2 regions of the Haliea sp. genome follow, and region 2 is predicted to be linked to the other one. Evidence: predicted binding sites of a transcription regulator. Region 2 holds the regulator's gene; the other holds the start of a gene.
What was found. The regulator LexA, encoded in region 2, represses DNA repair genes until DNA is damaged. The targets are predictions, from matches to a motif close to ACTGTNTNTANANACAGT.
Positions count from the first base shown of each region.

Region 1: the regulator LexA is predicted to act here: its motif matches at 1,212-1,229, upstream of imuA (translesion DNA synthesis-associated protein ImuA).

Region 1 is NZ_JAWKZJ010000007.1:197,227-200,627, reverse strand. Features, by position in the region: gene R3E49_RS14025 (AraC family transcriptional regulator ligand-binding domain-containing protein) at 103-1,116, shown strand; gene imuA (translesion DNA synthesis-associated protein ImuA) at 1,256-1,984, shown strand; gene R3E49_RS14015 (OsmC family protein) at 2,089-2,526, shown strand; gene R3E49_RS14010 (DUF2788 domain-containing protein) at 2,574-2,780, shown strand; gene R3E49_RS14005 (DUF885 family protein) at 2,808-3,401, opposite strand, start outside.
Region 2 is NZ_JAWKZJ010000002.1:251,681-255,081, forward strand. Features, by position in the region: gene R3E49_RS04720 (mechanosensitive ion channel family protein) at 1-799, opposite strand, end outside; gene R3E49_RS04725 (DUF6763 family protein) at 1,065-1,376, shown strand; gene lexA (transcriptional repressor LexA) at 1,448-2,044, shown strand; gene R3E49_RS04735 (hypothetical protein) at 2,063-2,305, opposite strand; gene R3E49_RS04740 (hypothetical protein) at 2,375-2,839, opposite strand; gene topA (type I DNA topoisomerase) at 2,836-3,401, opposite strand, start outside.

The DNA.
Region 1 (3,401 bases), on a different contig from region 2:
TCTATCCTTACTGTTATTTGCACGCAGTGTAGTACGGGAGCGGCCCGGGCAGACTTTCATTAAATGACATATCATTAGTCATTTAATGACATCTGGTGCCCTGTGACCCGCACGCTGGACGTATCTGCCACCTACGCTCGCCTGCTGCTGCACTCGGACCGCTGCCCGCTGCCGCTGCTGCTGGAGGGCACTGGCCTGAATGCAGCGCAGCTGGCACGTGAGGACTACATCGACTGGCGCCTGCTGGCGCGCCTGTTTCGCAACTTCGCCCACCAGCAGGCGCAACCTGCCTGGCCTGCCGAGCTCGGCGAACAGTTCAGCATGGCGGCACACGGGCCACTGGGCTTCGCTGCGTTGAGCGCGCCGACGCTGGGCGCGGCGCTGGATGTCATGGCGCGCTACACCGCGGTGCGCATCACCACGGTGACAGTGACCACCGCAACACAGGCAGACCGCTTTTTACTCACGATGCAGGATGAAACCGGTGACCCGCTGTTTGCCCACTGGATCGAGGCCATTGTGTTCAAAGTGCTGGAATCATTGCTCAGCGCCATCCTCGGTCACCCGGTGGGGGACAACGTGATACTGGCGTTCAGCGGTGCAGCGCCACGGGATCCACAGGCGCTGGCGGCCTGTTATGCGGCCCGGGTGCAGTTTGCTGCGCCAGTCGCCTCGTTGTCGGTACCCGCCACGTGGTTGCCCCTGCCCTCGCCCCTGTACGACGAAGCGGTATACCGCAGTAACCTCGCGCGCTGCCAGGATACCCTGGCGGGCAGGTCCAGCCAGATGGGTGCGTCACAGCGGGTACAGATGCTGCTGCGCAGCCACTTCGAGGCCAGTCGCCTGCAGCCTGCCCCGCCGCCGACACTGGCGCAGCTGGCAGACCACCTGCACCTCACGCCACGCACCCTGATCCGCCACCTGCAACAGGACGGGGCGAGCTATCGCGACATTCTGGAACAGCTGCGCCAGAACTGCGCCGCAGAACTGCTGCGCGATGCGCGCTACAGCGTGGCCGATGTGGCAGACATTCTGGGCTACCGGGAACAGGCCAATTTCGGCCGCGCCTTCCGCCGCTGGTTTGGCCTGTCGCCATCCGTCTGGCGAAGACAGTAGTACAACGTGTCGACCTGTCGCCCAGACAGGCAGGTTCAGGCTACCCCTCTGTCACCAGCCAGCAGATTCACTTGCATTCCCTTCGGAGGGCAACTACTGTACATGCATACAGTAGGAGAATCTTCGGAGGCAAGCCATCATGAACGAAGCACTGGAACAGGTTATTCTCCGCCGCGATACCTGGCGCGGACGCAGCGGTCACTTCGGCGGGCTACCACACTCAGCCAACAGCGATGCCCACAGCGGTGGCCTGGAAACAGGCTACCGGGCGCTGGATGCTGCACTGCTGCAGGGCGGGTGGCCGGAAGCCACTGCCGTCGAAGTGCTTAGCGACAGCTCCGGCATGGGGGCCATGGGCCTGTTCCTGCCCGCCATGGAGCGGCTCAGCGCGCAGGGGCGCTGGCAGGCGTTTATCGCCCCCCCCTGGACGCCCTATGCGCCCCTGCTGGCCGCCCGCGGTATTGACACACAGCAGGTGCTGCTGGTGCACCCCCGCAGCCGCGAGGACCTGCTCTGGAGCATTGAACAGGCCTTGCGCAGCAGCACCTGCAGCGCTGTTTTCAGCTGGCTGGGCAACAGCCAGTACCGCTACAGCGAGCTGCGCAAACTGCAACTGGCCGCAGCGGACAGCGACACCCTGTGTGTACTGTTTCGTTCACAGCAGGCCGCTGCGGAAAGCTCGCCCGTGGGCCTGCGCCTGCAAATGCGCGAATACCGCAAGGTGCATATCCTCAAACAGCGCGGCGGCCAGCAGCAGGTGGATGTGAACCTGTCACCCAGCGACGAACTGCCGCACCAGCCACAGCTGTGGGAACTGCCGGCCTGGCCCGCCACCGTGGCGGGCAGCAGCGCAATGAGTGCCGGTTGAGGCAGGTCAATTGTTTCCCGACTGGCTGACCGCTAGCATAGGGGCCTGTGGATGAACTGCCCTCGGGAAGTCATCTTTGTACAGCCTTGTCACGGAGAACGCGCATGCAGGAATTTCCTCACCACTACCGGGTTGCCGCTACAGCCACAGCTGAAGGCAGCGTCACACTGTCCGGCGAGGACGTCCCGGCGCTGGACACCGCACCACCCAAGGAGTTTGGCGGGCCCGGTGGCAACTGGTCTCCGGAGGCCTTGCTGGTTGGAGCCGTGACCGACTGCTTTATTTTCACGTTCCGCGCCATTGCCCGCGCGTCCAAGCTGGACTGGGTGGCACTGCAGTGCAGCGCCGAAGGCACGCTGGACCGCGTTGACCGCGTCACACGCTTTACCGACATTACCGTCACCGCACAGCTCACCGTGCCTGCGGGCACCGACGCCGAACGGGCCAAACAACTGCTGGAAAAAGCGGAAGCCAACTGCCTGGTGAGCAACTCTCTGAACAGCAACATGCACTTGCACGCCAGCGTCGACACAGCCGCTTGAACAGCGCCGCTGAACGCTTGCCTGCTGTAAACAGCGAGTAGCCCGGCGTGGACCAGTGGTTAAGCGACTACGGCGTCACTCTGGGCGTTGGCGCGCTCATCGCATTCATGGTTTTCATCGTCTGGGATCTGGCGAAACGCAGTAATGCCGGCAGGTTCGGCACCATCATGCTGTACGTGGGGCTGGCGATGGGAATCTTTGGCTTCCTGATCAAGGTCATCATAACCTGGCTGCTGGAGAACGCCGGCGTCTGAGCGACGCCGGCGAACAGGGTGCCTGCGTCAGGCCTTTGCCGCCAGCGTATCGGCCACCAGGCGCTCTATGTTCTGCTCCAGAATGGACAGGGATACCGGACCATGCCTGAGCATCTCGTCATGAAACGCGCGGATATCAAACTGCTCACCCAGCGCCGCACGGGCTTTCTCCCGTAGCTCCAGAATCCGCAGCTTGCCAATCATATACGCCGTGGCCTGGCCCGGCATGGCGATGTAACGCTCAATCGCCTTGGTGGAGTCGTAACGCGAATTCGGCGTGTTCTCAACGAGATACTCAATGGCCTCTTCCCGCGTCCAGCGCTTGCTGTGCAGGCCGGTGTCCACGACCAGCCGGCAGGCGCGCCAGAGCTCCATGGCCAGATGACCAAACTCGGAATAGGCATCCGAATACATGTCCATGTCGCTGGCCAGTTCCTCCGTGTACAGCGCCCAGCCTTCCGTGAAGGCGGTAAAGCTGGCATAGCGCTGGAATTCCGGCAGGTTTTCCCGCTCAGCCGACAGGGCGCGCTGCATGTGGTGGCCCGGCACGCCTTCGTGATAGGCCAGGGCCTCCAGCTGGTAGATCGGCATGCTGTTCATGTCATACAGGTTGGCGTAATA
Region 2 (3,401 bases):
AGCGCACGCCGATCGTTTCATATATCCGCCGATTGAACATGCGCGACGGATTTTCCACCGCAATCTGGGTGAATACCGCGTTTGGCACATAGAGCGGACGCTGATCGAAGGTGCGGATGCGGGTCAGGCGCCAACCGATATCCTCCACCGTCCCCTCAATTTCCCGGTCCGGTGAGCGAATCCAGTCACCGGGGGTAAAGGGGCGATCGAGGTAGATACTCATTCCACCGAAAAAGTTCGCCATCAGGTCCTTCGCGGCAAAACCGACCGCTATCCCGCCGATCCCGCCGAAGGCCAGCAGTCCCGAGATGGACACACCGACACTCTGCAGGGCCATCAGGCCGGCCAGTATCCAGAGGATTACCCGGATGAGTTTCGCCGTGGAGCGCACTGCGGCCTTGTCGGTGGAGGCCTTGTGTCCGCGCGCGGGAGACAGTAGCTCCTCTTCCGCACCGAATATCAGGCGTTGCAGGAACCAGGCCAGCATGAGAATCAGTAGCGTGTCATAGGCGCGCAGTATAAAGGCCTGCACATCCGCGGCGATCGACACCCTGCCCAGGATCAGCATCAGGGCGATGACCCAGAGCGCGACACGCAGCGGTGTTTCCAGCGCAGTGATTACCACGTCGTCCCAGCGATTACTGCTGGTTTTCGCCACGCGGTGCAGGCGGCGCAGCAGGACACCGAGCAGCAGGTGAAGGAGCATGGCGAGCAGGAGTAGCCCACCGATCGCTACCAGCGGCGCATCAAGGCCATAGGTCGCCAATAGTCGCGACAGCGTTTGCTCTGTAGCTTCCACGTTACATCAGGCTCCTGGTTTCCCGGGGTTAGACAATTTTCTTCTGTGGCCAGGCACTTGTCAGAGCCGCGCAGTATAACAGCGCCTCCGCCCCTTCGACACGTGCCGAGAGACATCCGCAAGCGACTGATCTGTCGCGGAAAATTCAGAGAGATGGAAAGCGCTATGAAAACCGGCGTTTTTAGATCGACAACACATAATGGACAGCGCAGGTCGGCATGGTATGTTGCAGGTGACACTGAGGACTCACGAAGGGAGCGCACACATGTTGAATCCCACTGTTGGCAGCTGGTACCGGGATATCGAAACGGGAGAGCTGTTCGAAGTTGTCGCCCTGGACGAGGCCGCGCGCACCGTGGAGACACAGTTCCTCGATGGCGAGGTCACAGAATACGACCTTGAGGTCTGGCGCATGCTGCAGTTGCAACGCGCGGCCGCACCGGAGGACTGGCGAACGCCCTTCGAACTCGACGACGATGACGGCCTGGATCCGGACCTGCCCTACCACCCCGAGGAATGGAACAACCCGCTGTCCACCATCGAACCCGACACCATGCTCGGTGTGGAGGATATTTAAGCCTGCTTGTCGCTGTCGCGTATTACTGTATATAATCCCAGTCACTGTACAAATACACAGATGGACGGGGTATGGACAAACTTACGCAGCGACAGCAGCAGGTGCTGGACATCATCCGCCAGCATATCGACCAGACCGGCTATCCACCCACCCGCGCCGATATCGCCAGGGAGCTGGGTTTCAAGTCGGCCAACGCTGCCGAGGAACACCTGAAGGCACTTGCGCGCAAGGGTGCGATCGAAATCATTGCCGGCGCCTCTCGTGGCATCCGGTTGCCCGAAAACCCAGGCCTTCCCATCATCGGGCGCGTTGCAGCAGGCAACCCGGTGCTCGCGCAGGAACATATCGAGGATTATTGCGCCATCCCAGCCAACTTCTTTCATCCGGCAGCAGACTACCTGCTAAGGGTCACGGGCGACAGCATGCAGGATGTCGGCATACTGGATGGAGACCTGCTGGCGGTGCACCGCAGCAGCGAAGCCCGCAATGGCGCCATTGTCGTCGCCCGCATTGAGGATGAAGTGACCGTGAAACGCTTTCAGCGCGGCAGCAGCCGGCACCTGGTAGAGTTGCACGCCGAGAACCCGGCCTATGCGCCAATCACGGTTGATTTGCGCACGCAGGCGTTCGCGATTGAGGGGTTGAGCGTCGGCATCCTCCGACGCTAGCGGTCGTCGTCAGCCGGGTCAGTGGACGGTGCGCGCCCGGCTTTCACTGTCTTCGGGGCGCTCTTTTTCGTTGATGCTGGCCGCGGCCTGCATGCCGGCCTGAATCATCACCTTCGCAACTTCCAGGCCATTGTCCATCAGGTAATCCCGCGCCTCGTCTGAGAACTGGATGCGCAGGAGAGGCTCGGAATCGTCCTCGGCGCGTTGCAGGACAATTTCACCTTCGCCGAGATCAACAATTTCCAACAGGGCTGTGGCCACAAGAGGCTCCTCTTTTTGCATCGATTGCCAGTGTAACAGGGGGCAGATGCGACCGCCAACGGGCACTCTCTAGCATTCGTCCAACAGGTCACCCATACGGGAAAACGCAGCTTCAAGCTGGTCCGCTGCGACCTGCAGTGTGTCCCAATCCAGCTGGCCAGAGGTGCTCACCGCAAGGTTGCCTACCATCCGCCTGGCCGGCTCCGCCGCGGGCTGCTGCAGCAACCGGAACAGCCACCCCTGTGTTTCAAGTTGCGCAAACTCCGTCACCTCTGCCGGTTGCGCCTTGCCCGGCGCTGCCGGCGGCAGTTCCGCAACACAGTGCGGCGGCTGCGGCGGCAATTGTGCGGGCTTCTGCAAATCGAGCAGGAACCAGCCATAGGCCGTCAGCAGGTGCTCCCGCACGGCTGGCCCGAAAGCCTGCGCCAGGGTGTTGGCTGGCACATTTTCTGCGCACCGCGCCTGCTCCCACGCCTGCAGCAGCAGCCGGCCGAGGTACAGCGCATGATTGGCCTGGCCCCGGAGACTGCTCATGTGCGCTTGCGAGCCGCCTTGCGCTTGGGCGCGGCGCTCTTCTTTCGCGGTGCGCCTTTCGCTGCGGCCGGGCTCTTGCCCTCTTCCGTCTGCCACTTGCCATTGCGGTAGACCGCTCGCCATCCCGTCGGTTTGCCGTCGCGCTCGGTCATCACATACTGCTCAGCCGCTTTCCGACTGTAGCGCACCTGGGTGCGGTTGCCGTCGTCGTCCTCGACTGGCGCCGAGAACAGGAAACTGTACTTGGGGTCGATCTCGTTCTTGTGGGGCAGCAGTTCATCCACGAAGGGCGCCCGGGTCTCCCGGTTGCGCGGGAACTGGCTGGCAGCCAGAAACAGCCCGGCCGCACCGTCGCGCAGGATGTAGTGGTCATCCACCTTCTCGCAGGCCAGCTCCGGCATGGGCACCGGGTCCATTTTCGGCGGTGCCGCTTCCCCGTTGCGCAGCAGTTTGCGCGTGTTCTTGCACGCTTCCGCCGTGCAGCCGAAGTACTTGCCGAAACGGCCGGTCTTGAGCTGCATCTCTGCGCCACATTTGTCACAGGCCAGCGTAGGACCATCAT